Regions from separate parts of the Thalassiella azotivora genome, predicted to be linked through region 2. Evidence: riboswitches for the same ligand, from Rfam matches in the RefSeq annotation. Region 2 holds a riboswitch; each other region holds the start of a gene.

Region 1 (4,833 bases), on a different contig from region 2:
TGCGAGTAGATGCCGAGCGGCTCGACGTGCACGGGCTCCAGCGCGGTGAAGTCGTACCCGGCGCTGGCCTCCTGCTCCTCCAGGTACGGGATGGTCTGGAAGTAGTTGGCGTCCAGCGAGCCGTCGTCGAGGGCGACGTTCGGCTGGACGTAGTCGGTGAACTCGACGACGTCGAGCTCCAGCCCGGCGTCGGGCGCGAGCTCGGTGGCGACGAAGTCGAGGATCTCGGCGTGCGGCACGGGCGAGGCGCCGACGCGCAGCGGGGCGTCGGCGTCGCTGAGGGCCGCCTCCTCGCCGCCGCAGGCGGACAACGCGAGGGCGGTGGCGGCGGCGGTGGCGACGAGGGTCAGTCGGGTGCGCATGGTGGTGCGGTCACTTCCTGTCGGTGGTGCGGGTCGGGTGGTGCGGGTCTGCTGGTTCGCGCCGGTCAGCGGTGCGCGAGGGGACGGGCGAGCCGGTCGCCGGCGAGCTGGAGGGCCTGCACGACGGCGAGCAGGACGACGACGGTGGCGAGCGTGATGTCACCGCGGAACTGCTGGTAGCCGTAGCGGATCGCGAAGTCACCGAGCCCCCCGCCGCCGACGGCACCGGCCATGGCGGAGTAGCTGACCAGCGCGACGACGGTGACGGTGACGCCCGCGACGAGGGACGGCATCGCCTCGGGCAGCAGCACGGTGCGGACGACGTCGCGGCGCCGGGCGCCCATGGCCGCGGCGGCCTCGACCTTGCCGGGCGACACCTCCCGCAGCGACGTCTCGACGAGCCGGGCGAGGAACGGCACGGCGCCGAGCGTCAGCGGGACGATGGTGGCGGTCGACCCGATGGTGGTGCCGACCAGCGCCCGGGTCACCGGCGCGACGGCGACGAGCAGGATGATGAACGGCAGGGCGCGGCCGAGGTTGACGACCGCCCCGAGCACCCGTTGGAGGCCGGCGTGCGGTCGCAGGCCGTCGGCGGCGCTGGTCACGAGCAGCACCCCGAGCGGGACGCCGAGCAGCACGGTCAGCGTCGTGGCGACGCCGACCATGTAGAGCGTCTCGTACGTCGCGTCGAGCAGCTGCGGGGCGATCCGGTCCCAGCTCACGGCGTCACCCCCGCGAGCGCCGGGGCGCTGACGTGGGCGCCGCGCCGGGTGAGGTCGGTGGCCGCGCGGGCCACCACGGCCTCGTCGCCGGCGACGGCGAGCTGCAGGCGCCCGAAGCGCTGGCCGCCGACGGTCTCGACGCGGCCACCGGCGACGTCGACGTCGAGGCCGTGCTCGCGCACGAGCAGCGCGAGGACGGCGTCGGAGCCGACGTCCCCGGTGAGGGTGACCTCGACGAGGTGGCGGCCGGTCGCGACGGCGACCGGGGGCAGCGGTGGGACGAGGTGGTCGGCCAGCGCCGAGTCGGGCCGGGTGCTGACGTCGGCGAGGTGACCGGCGTCCACGACCCTGCCGTGCTCGAGCAGGACGGCGGAGTCGCAGACGGCCTTGACGACGTCCATCTCGTGCGTGATGAGCAGGACGGTGAGGTCGAGGTCGGCGCGCAGTCGCCGCAGCAGGGACAGCACGGACGCGGTGCTGACCGGGTCGAGCGCCGACGTGGCCTCGTCGCAGAGGAGCACGGCGGGCTCGGCGGCCAGGGCGCGGGCGATCGCGACGCGCTGCTTCTGCCCGCCGGACAGCTGGGCGGGGTGGACGTCGCGCTTGTCGGCCAGCCCGACCAGGTCGAGCAGCTCCTCGGCGCGGGCGCGGCGCCGGGCGCGCGGGACGCCGGCCAGCTGCAGCGGGTGCTCGACGTTGCCGGCGGCGGTGCGCGAGTCGAGGAGGTTGAAGTGCTGGAAGATCATGCCGATCCGGCGGCGGGCCAGACGGAGCTCGGGTTCGGCGAGCGCGGTGAGCTCGGCGCCGTCGACCGTGACCGTCCCGGACGTCGGCCGCTCGAGCAGGTTGACGCAGCGGGCGAGGGTGCTCTTGCCGGAGCCGCTCGGCCCGACCACGCCGAGCACCTCGCCGGCGGGGACGTGGACGGTGACGTCGTCGAGGGCGATGACCTGGCGGTCGGGGCGGCCGGGTGGTCGGAAGACCTTGCGGACCGAGTCGAGGCGAATCACGTCGAGGGTTCCTCACGGTGACGGGGCGCGCCGTCGCGTGCTGCCGGGTCGCGGCAGGCGCGGACGGTCGGGCCGGCGTGGTGCTGCTCCATCGGTCCTGGCGTTAGCACCGCCCCGGGGGCGCTCCGATGAGCCGTCCGCGGTGGTTGCTGCGACGTCGACGAGCCAGGTCTCTCAGTCGCTCTGGATGGTGATGGGATGAATCCTACGGCGCAGGGTCAGCACCCGCCGATGCGTCCGGCATGCGAGACGGCACGCGTGGTGGATAGCAGGTATCCGCGCGACCGCCCATTCCGCGCCCTCAGACCGGCTCGGAGCCCTCGCCGCGCAGCGCCTCGTCCGCCAGGGCCCGGATCCTGCGCAGGGTCTGCGCGGCGCCGACGTCCGCTCCCGCGGCGCGCCTGGGCGCGACCGGCCCCTCCGTGAGGGACCGCACGACCCAGCCGAGCGCCTCGTCGAGCCGCGCCGCGGCGTCCACGCCGGCGGGGTCGCGCAGCCACTGCCTGAGGACCCCGTTGTGCGCGGCGACGAGCGCGGCGGCGAGCACGTCGGGCAGCACGTCCGCCGGCGAGGCCGCCCCCGCCGGTGCCCCTGCGGGCGGGCCCTCCGTCCCGCGGGGCAGCCGGGCGCGCAGGAACGACGCGAACGCCCGCTCGTACCGGGTGACGACGGCGCGCTCGCGCTCCCGCAGCTCCGGCACCCGGGCGAGGACGCCGTACCGGGCCACCGCCACCTCCCGCTCGGCGAGGTAGGCGTCCAGGACGACGTGGGCCGCGGGCAGCAGGGCGTCGAGCGGGTCGCCGTCCCAGCCGTCGAGGACGGCCTGGACCCGTCCCAGCAGCGCCTCGTGGTCCGGGAGCACCGCGTCGTCCTTGGTGGCGAAGTGCCGGAAGAAGGTGCGCCGGGCCACCCCGGCCCGCTCGGCGACCGCGTCGACCGTGGTGCCGTCGTACCCCCGCTGCGCGAACAGCTCCAGGGCGGCGTCCGTCACGGCGGACCGCACCCTGGTCCGCGGGTCCGGCGTCGCGTCGGTCACGGCAGGCAGCGTAGGGCCGGCCGCGCCACGGTGCCGCCGGGTGCCGCCGGGTGCCGCCGGGTGCCCGCGGGACCTCCGGCCCTGCCCCGTCACCGCACGCCTCGGCAGGATCGACGTGACCGGTCGACCGGCCGGTCGCACGCGGGGGGCCGGGGCGTCAGGGGACGCGATGGCGACGACGACGACGCGGACGACAGCCACCGTCCGGCTGGACGATGCAGCGGCGCGAGACGCCGGGCTGGTCGGCGCGAAGGCCTCGTCACTGGCCCGCGCCGCTGGTGCCGGGCTGCCGGTCGTCGCCGGTTTCGCCGTGACCACCGACGTCCACCGGCGGTTCCTGGCCTGCGGCCGCGAGCTGCCGCCCGACGCCGCGGAGGCCCTGCGGCGTCCGTGGCGGGAGCTGGCCCGGGGCGGGGAGGTGCCGCTGGTCGTGCGCTCCTCCTCCACCGTCGAGGACGTCGCGGCCTCGTCGATGGCGGGGCAGTTCACCAGCGTCCTCGACGTCCGCGGCTGGGAGGCGTTCCTCGCGGCCGTCGAGCGCGTGCTGCGGTCCGCCGACCGCGTCGCCGGTCCGGACGACGTCGCGCCGATGGCCGTGCTCGTGCAGCCGATGCTCGCCGCGGACCGCGGCGGCGTGATGTTCGGCGTCGACCCCGTCACCGGCGACCCCGCCCACCTCGTCGTGGAGGCGGTGGCCGGGGGGCCGGACGCCCTGGTCAGCGGTCGCGTCGCCGCGCAGCGGTACGTGCTGACCCGGCGCGGCCGGCTCGTCCACGCCAACGGCAACGGCAGGCGGCGCACCGGGTCGTCGCTGCTCGACGGCGGCGACCTGCGCGCCCTGGCCCGGCTCGCCTCCCGCGTGGCCACGGTCTTCGGCGGGCCGCAGGACGTCGAGTGGGCCCTCGACCGCTCCGGCAGCCTGCTGCTGCTGCAGAGCCGACCGGTCACGGCGACCGGGACGGCATCGCTGGCGACCGGCCCGGTGCTCGGCCCCGGACCGGTCGCTGAGACCTTCCCGGACCCCCTGGCACCCCTGGAGGTCGAGCTGTGGCTGGTGCCGCTGCGCGACGGCGTCGTCAGCGCGCTGCGGGAGAGCCGCGCCGTCACCGCACGGCGCCTGTCCACGTCACCGGTCGTCACCACGGTGCACGGGCGGGTCGCGGCCGACCTCGAGCTCTTCGGGTACGTGCCGGCGCACCGCCACGGCCTGGCGCTGCTCGACCCGCGGCCGGGGGCGCGGCGGCTGCACGCGGCCTGGCGCGTCGGCCGGCTCCGGGCGGCCCTGCCGGCGCGGACGGCGGCCCTCGTCGCCGAGGTCGACGCGGTGCTCGCCGCCGCGGACCTCGACGCTCCGGACGACGAGCTCGTCGGTCTCCTGGCCACCGCGAGCGACCTGCTGCGGCGCCTGCACCGCGACGAGGTCCTCGCCGGGACGCTGCTCGCGCCGTCCCCGGTGACCGCGGCGCAGGTCGCGCTGGACGTCCTGGCCGGTGCGCACGACGGCGCACGGCCCGGGCTCCCCGACCAACGACCCGCCGACGGGCTGCTGCGGCGGCACCCGGTGCTCCTGGCGCTCGTCCCGCCGGTCGTCGGCGAGCCGCCGCGCCTGCCCCCCGCCCCGACGGGACCGACGTCAGGGCCGACGTCAGGGAAGCAGCTCGGCGACCTCGGCCCGCGCGAGCTGCTGCGCCTGCGCGCCCGAT
Region 2 (4,833 bases):
TGGTCGCCGAGTTCGAGCGGCCCGTGCTGCTGTTCAGCGGCGGCAAGGACTCCGTGGTGATGCTGCACCTGGCCGCGAAGGCGTTCTGGCCGGCGCCCGTGCCCTTCCCGGTCATGCACGTCGACACCGGGCACAACTTCCCCGAGGTGCTGGCGTTCCGCGACGCCACGGTGGAGCGGCTCGGGCTGCGCCTCGAGGTCGCCTCCGTGCAGGACTACCTGGACGACGGCCGCCTGCGTGAGCGCGCCGACGGCACCCGCAACCCGCTGCAGACCCAGCCGCTGCTCGACGCGATCGCCGAGCACCGCTTCGACGCCGTGTTCGGCGGCGGGCGCCGCGACGAGGAGAAGGCCCGCGCCAAGGAGCGGGTGCTGTCCCTGCGCGACGAGTTCGGCCAGTGGGACCCGCGCAACCAGCGGCCCGAGCTGTGGAACCTGTACAACGGCCGGCACCGCCCGGGCGAGCACGTGCGCGCCTTCCCGCTGAGCAACTGGACCGAGCTCGACGTGTGGCGGTACATCGCCTCCGAGGACATCGAGCTGCCCAGCCTGTACTACGCGCACGAGCGCGAGGTGTTCGAGCGCGACGGCATGCTGCTGGCCGTCGGCCCGTACTCCACGCCCCGGGACGGCGAGCAGGTCACCACCCGCACCGTGCGGTACCGCACCGTCGGCGACATGTCCTGCACCGGGGCGGTGGAGTCCGGCGCCGCGACCGTCGAGGACGTCGTCGTCGAGGTCGCCGCCAGCCGCCTCACCGAGCGCGGGGCCACCCGCGCCGACGACCGGATCTCCGAGGCCGCCATGGAGGACCGCAAGAAGGAGGGCTACTTCTGATGAGCACGCTCCTGCGCCTGGCGACCGCCGGCTCGGTGGACGACGGCAAGTCGACGCTCGTCGGCCGGCTGCTGCACGACTCCAAGTCGGTCCTCGCCGACCAGCTCGACGCCGTCGAGCGGGTCAGCCGCGACCGCGGCCTCGGCACCGCCGACCTCGCGCTGCTCACCGACGGCCTGCGGGCCGAGCGCGAGCAGGGCATCACCATCGACGTCGCGTACCGGTACTTCGCCACCGCGGCCCGTTCGTTCGTCCTCGCGGACTGCCCCGGGCACGTGCAGTACACCCGCAACACGGTGACCGGCGCGAGCACCGCGGACGCCGTCGTGCTGCTGACCGACGCCCGCAAGGGCCTGCTGGAGCAGACCCGCCGGCACCTTGCCGTGGCGGCGCTGTTGCGTGTGCCGCACGTGCTGCTCGCCGTCAACAAGATGGACCTCGTCGGCTTCGACGAGGCGGTGTTCCGCCGGATCGCCGACGAGGTGTCGACGGTCGCCCGCGAGCTCGGGCTGCCCGACGTCCGGTCCCTTCCCGTGTCGGCGCTGGACGGCGACAACGTCGTCGACCGCTCCGAGCGCACCCCCTGGTACGACGGGCCGAGCCTGCTGGAGCTGCTGGAGCAGCTGCCCACCGCGGACGAGCCGTCCGTGGAGCGGTTCCGGCTCCCCGTGCAGGTCGTGATCCGCCCGCAGGGCGCAGCCCGCGACCCTCGGTACGTCGACTACCGCGGGTACGCCGGGCAGGTCGCCTCGGGCGTGGTGAAGGTCGGCGACCCGGTCGTCGTCCTGCCGTCGGGGCGCACCACGACGGTCGCGGGCATCGACACCGCCGACGGGCCGCTGGCGGAGGCGTTCGCGCCGCAGTCGGTGACCGTCCGGCTGGCCGACGACGTGGACGTCGCCCGCGGTGACCTCATCGCCGCGGCCGCCGACGCGCCGGAGGTGACGCAGGACGTCGAGGGCACCGTCTGCTGGCTGTCCGACCGCGACCTGGTACCCGGGCAGCGGGTGCTGCTCAAGCACACGACCCGGGTCGTGCAAGCGGTCGTGAAGGACGTCGTCGGGCGGCTCGACCTCGACGAGGTGGAGCTCGAGCCCGCGGACCGGCTGTCCCTCAACGACATCGGCCGGGTCCGGCTGCGGCTCGCGGCTCCCGTGGCCGCCGAGCCGTACGTGGAGTCGCGGCGCACCGGGGCGTTCCTGCTCGTCGACGGCCAGGACGGCGGGACGCTCGCCGCGGGGATGGTCGGGGACCCGCTGGCCGCCGTCCGCCACCCCGACCAGCTCGCCGGCGCCTACGCCATCTGACCGCACCGCCCGCGACCGCCCAGCCCCTTCTCGACCCAGGAGACGCGATGACGTACCCCATGACGCTGCGGGTCGCCGGCCGTCGCGTGCTCGTCGTCGGCGGGGGACCGGTCGCGGCCCGGCGCGCCCGTTCGCTCGTGGACGCGGGGGCCGACGTCCACCTGGTCGCGCCGTGGGCGTGCGAGGACGTCGCCGACCTCGCCGCGGCGGGCGCGTTGGTCTGGCACCGGCGGGACTACGCCGTCGGTGACCTCGACGGCGCCTGGTTCGTCCACACCGCGACGGGGGACGCGGACGTCGACGCGCGGGTCGCCGCCGACGCGGAGGCCACCCGGGTGTGGTGCGTCAACGCGGGGGACGCCGAGGCGTCGTCTGCGTGGACGCCCGCGGTCGCACGGGTCGACGACGTCACCGTCGCGGTCTCCGCCGGCGGGGACCCGCGACGGGCGGCCCGGCTGCGGGACGGCGTCGCGGCGGCGCTGGAGACCGGCGACCTCCCGCTGCGCCGGCACCGCCGCCGCGCGCCGGGCTCCGTCAGCTCCGTCGGTTCCGTGGCGCTCGTCGGCGGCGGACCGGGGGACGACGCGCTGCTCACCACCCGCGGGCGGCGCCTGCTGGCCGAGGCGGACGTCGTCGTCGTCGACCGGCTCGCACCCCGGTCGGTCGTGGACCGGCTGGACGACGACGTGCTCGTCGTCGACGTCGGCAAGACCCCGGGGAACCACCCCGTGCCGCAGCACGAGATCAACGCGCTGCTCGTCGAGCACGCCCTGCTCGGGCGGCGGGTCGTCCGGCTCAAGGGCGGCGACCCGTACGTCCTCGGCCGCGGTGGGGAGGAGCTCGCCGCCTGCCGGGAGGCCGGCGTCCCGGTCGAGGTCGTCCCCGGCGTGACCAGCGCCGTCGCGGTGCCGGCCGCCGCCGGCATCCCGGTCACCCATCGCGGCGTGGCGAGGTCGTTCAGCGTGCTCACCGGGCACGACGAGCTGGCCGCCGTCCCGGGCGGTGGTGAGCACACCGTCGTCCTGCTCATGGGCGTGACCCGGCTCGCGGACAGCTGCCGCACGCTCGTCGAGGGTGGCCGGTCGCCGTCCACCCCGGTCGCGGTCGTGGAGAAGGGGTACGGCCCCGACCAGCGCGTCACCGTCGGCACGCTCGGCACGATCGCCGCCCGCGCCGCCGAGGTCGGCGTCCAGGCGCCGGCTGTCGTGGTCGTCGGGGACGTCGTCCGCCTCGGCCCCGCCTGGACCTGACCGACCGCGCACCCCCCTCCCGGGTCCGCACTCAGCGGGCTGAGTGCCCCAAACGGCGCCCGGGGTGCGCACTCAGCGGGCTGAGTGCGCCATCGGGGGGACGGTCGGTCCGAGGGGCGAGACGTTCTGGCCCGCCCCTTGGACGGCGTCCGTCTCGTCTCCTACTCTCGTCACAGGTCATGAGCGCCAGCGCCAAGCCCCGGCTCGCTGGCCGGCAACCCTCCTCCGCGGTGGGGTGCCCCGGGTGAGGACCTGGCCGTACCGAGGTGGTGCGGCAAGTGCGGACCCGTGCGGGTCCCCGGCCCGACGAGGTAGTGATGACTTTCGTGTCCGAACGGCGCACCCCCACCTGCTCGACCGGCTCGACGACCGGCGCCCCCACGCCGAGCGCCGCCAGCGAGCCCCTGCTGCCCGTCGTCGGCGGTGACCTGCAGGTCCCGCTGGCCACCGGCGGCACCACCCGCTACGCCAACCTCGACTACGCGGCGAGCGCCCCCGCGCTCGAGGTCGTCGTCGAGCACGTCGAGAAGGTGCTGCCGTACTACGCGTCCGTGCACCGCGGCGCGGGGTTCGCCTCCCAGGTCAGCACCGCGCTGTACGAGGCGTCCCGGCAGGCGGTCGCGGACTTCCTCGACACCCGCGCGGACGACGTCGTGGTCTTCACCCGGCACACCACCGACAGCCTCAACCTGCTCGCCGGGTGCGTCCCCGAGGGCGGGCGCGTGGTCGTCCTGGACCTGGAGCACCACGCGAACCTGCTGCCGTGGCAGCGGATCGCGCACGAGGTCCTGCCCGTCGCCGACACCCTCGAGGACACGCTCACGGCTGTCAGCCGGGCGCTGGCGACCGCCCCGACCGCGCTGCTCGCGATCACCGGAGCCAGCAATGTCACCGGTGAGGAGCTGCCCGTCGACGTCCTCGTGGCCCTGGCTCACGCGCACGGCACCCGGGTCGTGGTGGACGCCGCCCAGCTGGCCCCGCACCGTCGGATCTCGCTGCGCCGCAGCGGGGTCGACTACGTGGCGTTCTCCGGGCACAAGATCTACGCGCCGTACGGCGCGGGTGTCCTCGCCGGCCGGCGGGACTGGCTCGACGCCGGCCGCCCGCACCTCGCAGGGGGAGGTGCGGTGCGGTCCGTGGCGGTCGAGGAGACCACGTGGGCGCCGGCGCCGCAGCGGCACGAGGCCGGGTCGCCGAACGTGGTGGGCGCGGCTGGGCTGGCCGCCGCCTGCCGCGCGGTGGCCTCCCTGCCGGACGGTGCGCTGGAGGTCCACGAGAGCGCGCTGCGGGAGCGCCTCGTCCGTGGTCTCGCCGCGCTGGACGGCGTCACGGTCCACCGGGTCTGGGACGACAGCCCGTCGACCATCGGCGTCGTGACGTTCACGGTGGACGGGTTCGACCCGGGCCTGGTGGCCGCGGTCCTGTCCGCCGAGCACGGCG
Region 3 (4,833 bases), on a different contig from region 2:
GTCGCCCCGGCGTCCTGGCTGACCGGTCGAGGTCACCGGTCTGGGTCACCGGTCTGGGTCACCGGTCGGGGTCACCGGTCGGGGTCACCGGTGACCGGCTGTCGTAGCGTGAGGCCGTGGCCTCGGGAGACGGGAACGGCTGGGTGCAGTGCCGCTGCGGGCACCGCCACTGGGGGCTGCACGGGGCGGCCGGCCTCCTGCTGACGCGGGACGGCTCCGGGTCCGCGGGCCCCGACACCGGGGGCGCCGACACCGGGGGCGCCGACACCGGGGGCGCCGACACCGGGGGCGCCGAGGTGCTGCTGCAGCTGCGGGCGGCGTGGACGCACCTCGGCGGCACCTGGGGTCTGCCGGGCGGCGCCGTCGACAGCCACGAGGACCACGTCGCCGGCGCGCTGCGCGAGGCCCACGAGGAGGCGGCCGTCCCGCCGGAGGCGGTGCAGGTCCTCGCCACCGTGGTCAGCACCGACCACGGTGACTGGGCCTACCGCGTGGTCGTGGGGCGCCTGCGCTGCGCCGTGCGCCCGCGAGCCACGACGGCCGAGTCGGACGACGTGCGCTGGGTGCCGGCGGCGCAGGTCCCGGCGCTGCCGCTGCACCCCGGGCTCGCGTCGAGCTGGGCGGAGCTGCTGCCCCACGTCACCGCCCCGCCGGCCACCGGGGGCCGCGACCGCCGCCGCACCTGACGTCGCCGAACGCGGGCGGTGCCCCGCGTCCGACCCGGGTCAGCGCCCGCTCGCGGCCAGCAGCCGCGCCGTGACGGCGCCGACCGCAGCCGCCTCCACGAGGAAGCCGTCGTGGCCGTAGGGCGACGACAGCTCGACCACCGGGTCGGCTCCCGGGACGCCCTGTGCGATCTCCTCGGATAGCCGGGTCGGGTAGAGCCGGTCGCTGTCCACGGAGGCGACGACCGTGCGGGCGGTGACGCGCGACAGGGCCGCCCGCACGCCGCCCCGGTCGCGGCCGACGTCGTGGGAGTTCATCGCCTCGGTCAGGACGAGGTAGGAGTTCGCGTCGAACCGGCCGACGAGCTTGCCGGCGTGGTGGTCGAGGTAGGACTCCACCGCGTACCGGCCGCCACCGCCGAGCGGACGCTCCCCCGGTTGCGGGGCGCGGCCGAAGCGCTGGTCGAGCTCCGGGCCGCTGCGGTACGTCGCGTGCGCGATCTGGCGCGCCACCGCCAGTCCGGCGTCGGGTCCGGCACCGTCCGCGGCGTCGTAGTAGTCGCCGCCGCGGAAGGCCGGGTCGGACCGGATGGCCGCCAGCTGCGGCCTGGCCCACGCGATCTGGTCCGCCGTCGCGTAGGCGCTGGACGCGAGCACGAGCAGGCGCTCGACCCGCTGGGGGGCACCGACGCCCCACTCCAGGGCCCGCATGCCGCCCATCGACCCGCCCACCACGAGGGCCCACGCGTCGATCCCGAGGTGGTCGCTGAGGGCGACCTCCGCGGCCACCTGGTCCCGGATCGTGGTGAACGGGAAGCGGCTGCCCCAGGCGCGACCGTCGGGCGCGGTCGACGCCGGACCGGTCGTCCCCTGGCAACCGCCGAGGACGTTGGGTGCCACGACGTAGTAGCGGTCGGTGTCGATCGGGGCGCCTGGCCCGACCAGGCCCTCCCACCACCCCGGCGTCGGGTGGCCCTCCCCCGCGTCGCCGACGACGTGGCTGTCCCCCGTCAGCGCGTGCAGCACGAGCACCGCGTTGTCACGCGCCGCCGACAGGGTGCCCCACGTCTCGTAGGCGATCCGGACGCCGGGCAGCCGACCACCCGCCTCCAGCGCGAGGGGACCGACGTCGGCGAACCTCCGGCGCCCCGGAGGGTCGCCGTCGCGCCACGCCGCGCTGGGGCGCCGGGGCGCGGGCTCGCACCGCGCGGGCAGCCCGAGGACGGTCATCACGCCCCCTTCGCCGCCGTCAGCCCCGCCTCCAGGTCGGCGAGGATGTCGTCCACGTGCTCCAGCCCCACGGACAGGCGGACCAGCCCGGGGGTGACCCCGGCGGCGAGCCGCTCGGCGTCGGTGAGCTGGCTGTGGGTCGTGGAGGCGGGGTGGATGACCAGCGACCGGACGTCCCCGATGTTCGCCACGTGGCTGTGCAGCGTCAGCGCCTCCACGAACCGGCGTCCGGCCTCGACACCGCCGGCGAGCTCGAAGGACAGGACCCCTCCGACGCCCTTCGGGGCGTACTTGCGCGCGCGCTCGTGCCAGGGGCTGCTGGGCAGACCGGCGTAGGCGACGGAGCGGACCTCGTCCCGGTTCTCGAGCCACCGGGCGACGGCCTCGGCGTTCTGCACGTGCCGCTCGACCCGCAGGCTCAGGGTCTCCAGGCCCTGCGCGATGAGGAAGGCGTTGAAGGGCGACACCGCGGCACCCAGGTCGCGCAGCAGCTGGACCCTGGCCTTGAGCACGTACGACAGGTTCGCGCCGAGCGGGCTGCCGACGCCGAGGTCCCGGGCGTAGACCAGCCCGTGGTAGCTCGGGTCCGGCTGGTTGAACCCCGGGAAGCGCTGCGGGTCGCGCGCGTAGTCGAAGGTGCCGCCGTCGACGATGACGCCGGCGATGGACGTGCCGTGGCCACCCAGGTACTTGGTGGCGGAGTGGATGACCACGTCGGCGCCCCACTCCAGCGGGCGCACGAGGTAGGGCGTGGCGACGGTGTTGTCCACCACCAGCGGCACGCCCACCTCGTGGGCGACGCCCGCGACGCCCTCGATGTCGAGCACGTCCTGCTTGGGGTTGGGGACGGTCTCGGCGAAGAAGGCCTTGGTGCTCTCGGTGGCGGCGCGGCGCCAGGCGTCGAGGTCGTCGGGGTCGCTGACGAAGTCGACCGTGACACCCAGCTTCGGGAAGGTGTGCCGCAGCAGGTTGTACGTGCCGCCGTACAGGCTCGGGCTCGCGACCACGTGGTCCCCGGCCTCGGCGACGTTGAGCAGCGCCAGGGCCTCCGCCGACTGCCCCGACGAGACCAGCAGAGCGCCGACGCCGCCCTCGAGGTCGGCGACGCGCTGCTCGACCGCGTCGGTGGTGGGGTTCATCAGGCGCGTGTAGATGTTGCCGAACTCCTTGAGCCCGAACAGGTTCGCCGCGTGGTCGGTGTCGTCGAAGACGTAGGACGTCGTCTGGTAGATCGGCAGCGCGCGGGCGCCCGTCGTCGGGTCGGGGGCCTGCCCCGCGTGGATCTGCCGGGTCTCGAAGGACCATCCCTGCGTCATGGTGTGCCTCCTGGGTCGTGGATGAGGGGGCGGCCCGTCCTGGGGCCGGGGGCGACGCCGCCCGGGGCGGGTCGCGCCGCGCCGGGACCAGGTGGTCCGGAGCGCGCGACGGGGCGGGGGTGGCGTCAGCGACGCATTCGACGGGTCGTTCGACAGGTCACGGCGGCCTCCTCGGGTACCGGGGCCCGTGCCGCGGGCCCGCGCTTGCCGGGCGCCGTCGCGGCGTCCGACCCGGTCATCACCCGGGGCACCCCACCGCGGAGGAGGGTTGCCGCCCAGCGAGCCGGGGCTTGGCGCTGGGACTCATGACCTGTGAAGGAGGGTACGCGAGCGCCGACCGGCCACGACAACCGCGTCTCGCCAGTCGGACCGCTCGTCTCGCCCGTCACCCGATCAGCCGCGTGCCACCTGCAGGTCCCGCTGCCGGTCCGCCTCCGCCCACCCGGGCGGGATCCCACCGTCCAGGCAGCGCCGCAGCAGGCCCGCCAGGGAGTGCCCGGGGTCGGCGGCCAGGGCGAGGTCGCACAGGTCGGAGGCGGGGGCGCCGTCGCCCGCCCACCAGGACATCCACGCGAGCACCGCCAGCGGCGGGGCAGCCTCCGGGCCGTCCGACACCCGGACGAGGTGGCGCAGCACCGTCCCGGCCGCCTCCAGCCGAGCGCGCTCCGGGCGCAGGGGGTCGCGGGCTCCGAAGACGCGGTCGAGCAGACGCCCCGCCTCCCGGTCGCCGGCCCCGCGGGACAGCAGCCGCTCCGGGCCGTCGCCGGCACCGGGAGCGCACGCCAGCATCATGGCGTCGCGCAGCACGGGGTCGGCCAACCCGGCCAGCAGGGCGGCGTCCTGCACGAGCGCCACCGCGACGTCCACGTCGCCGTCCACCGCCCGCTCCCCCGAGCCGCCCGTGCCGTCGCCCGCGCGCAGGCGGTGGGACCAGGTCCGCAGGACCTCCTGGCGCCACCGGACGAGATCGGCCGTGTCCTGAGGGGGCACGGCACCGGGCCGTAGGGCGGCCTCCCGGACCGCCCGACGGACGGACGCAGCGGCGGGTGACAGGTCGCCGAGGAGGTCCCCGCGTCCCGACGCGACGCTCAACCCCCGGTAGACCAGCTCCGCCTGCGCCTGGCTGTCCCGCACCTCGTCCAGCGGTCGCCCGTCCGCCGGGCAGCAGTCCCCCGCGCAGGTCAGGCAGCGGTAGCGCCCGCCGCCCACCCACCAGGCGTCCAGCAACGGGATGCCGTGCTCGGCCAGCGCCGCCGCGGCCAGCGCCACGACGTCCGCGGCACGGTCGTCCGCGGCACGGTCGTCCGCGGCACGGTCGTCCGCCGGTGCGCCGACGTCCTGCGGCAGGGTGCGTCCCGGGTCGGCGTAGACCACCAGCACCGCGGCGCGGGCCCCGTCGCGACGCAGGTGCCCGGCGACCGTCCCGCACAGGGACTCCACCTCGTGGCGCGGCCAGCTGCGGTCGGGCAGGTCGGCGCGGGCGACGAGACCGACCCGCTGGCGCGGCCCGCGCAGACTCATCAGGACCAGGCTGTCGGTCGGGACGTACCCGAGCTGGTACGGCACGACCGCCAGGAGGTCGCGGGGCTCGCTGACGCGGATCGTCGGTGTGCTCATGGGCC

What was found. A riboswitch is a leader RNA that binds a small molecule or an ion and turns the genes downstream of it on or off. The one in region 2 is predicted to bind S-adenosylmethionine.
Region 1: another riboswitch for S-adenosylmethionine. It lies ahead of ACYVQV_RS11585 (methionine ABC transporter ATP-binding protein); the one in region 2 lies ahead of ACYVQV_RS08550 (aminotransferase class V-fold PLP-dependent enzyme).
Region 3: another riboswitch for S-adenosylmethionine. It lies ahead of ACYVQV_RS05335 (bifunctional o-acetylhomoserine/o-acetylserine sulfhydrylase); the one in region 2 lies ahead of ACYVQV_RS08550 (aminotransferase class V-fold PLP-dependent enzyme).

What each region holds. Positions count from the first base shown of each region.
Region 1 covers NZ_BAAGTX010000015.1:3,498-8,330, forward strand. The annotation lists gene ACYVQV_RS11575 (MetQ/NlpA family ABC transporter substrate-binding protein) at 1-362, opposite strand, end outside; gene ACYVQV_RS11580 (ABC transporter permease subunit) at 428-1,027, opposite strand; gene ACYVQV_RS11585 (methionine ABC transporter ATP-binding protein) at 1,081-2,094, opposite strand; SAM riboswitch class I at 2,180-2,288, opposite strand; gene ACYVQV_RS11590 (TetR family transcriptional regulator) at 2,396-3,130, opposite strand; gene ACYVQV_RS11595 (PEP/pyruvate-binding domain-containing protein) at 3,300-4,833, shown strand, end outside.
Region 2 covers NZ_BAAGTX010000010.1:75,733-80,565, reverse strand. The annotation lists gene cysD (sulfate adenylyltransferase subunit CysD) at 1-836, shown strand, start outside; gene ACYVQV_RS08560 (sulfate adenylyltransferase subunit 1) at 836-2,143, shown strand; gene cobA (uroporphyrinogen-III C-methyltransferase) at 2,191-3,393, shown strand; SAM riboswitch class IV at 3,569-3,680, shown strand; gene ACYVQV_RS08550 (aminotransferase class V-fold PLP-dependent enzyme) at 3,711-4,833, shown strand, end outside.
Region 3 covers NZ_BAAGTX010000005.1:162,451-167,283, forward strand. The annotation lists gene ACYVQV_RS05325 (NUDIX domain-containing protein) at 117-686, shown strand; gene metX (homoserine O-acetyltransferase MetX) at 726-1,895, opposite strand; gene ACYVQV_RS05335 (bifunctional o-acetylhomoserine/o-acetylserine sulfhydrylase) at 1,895-3,211, opposite strand; SAM riboswitch class IV at 3,407-3,522, opposite strand; gene ACYVQV_RS05340 (DUF4192 domain-containing protein) at 3,605-4,828, opposite strand.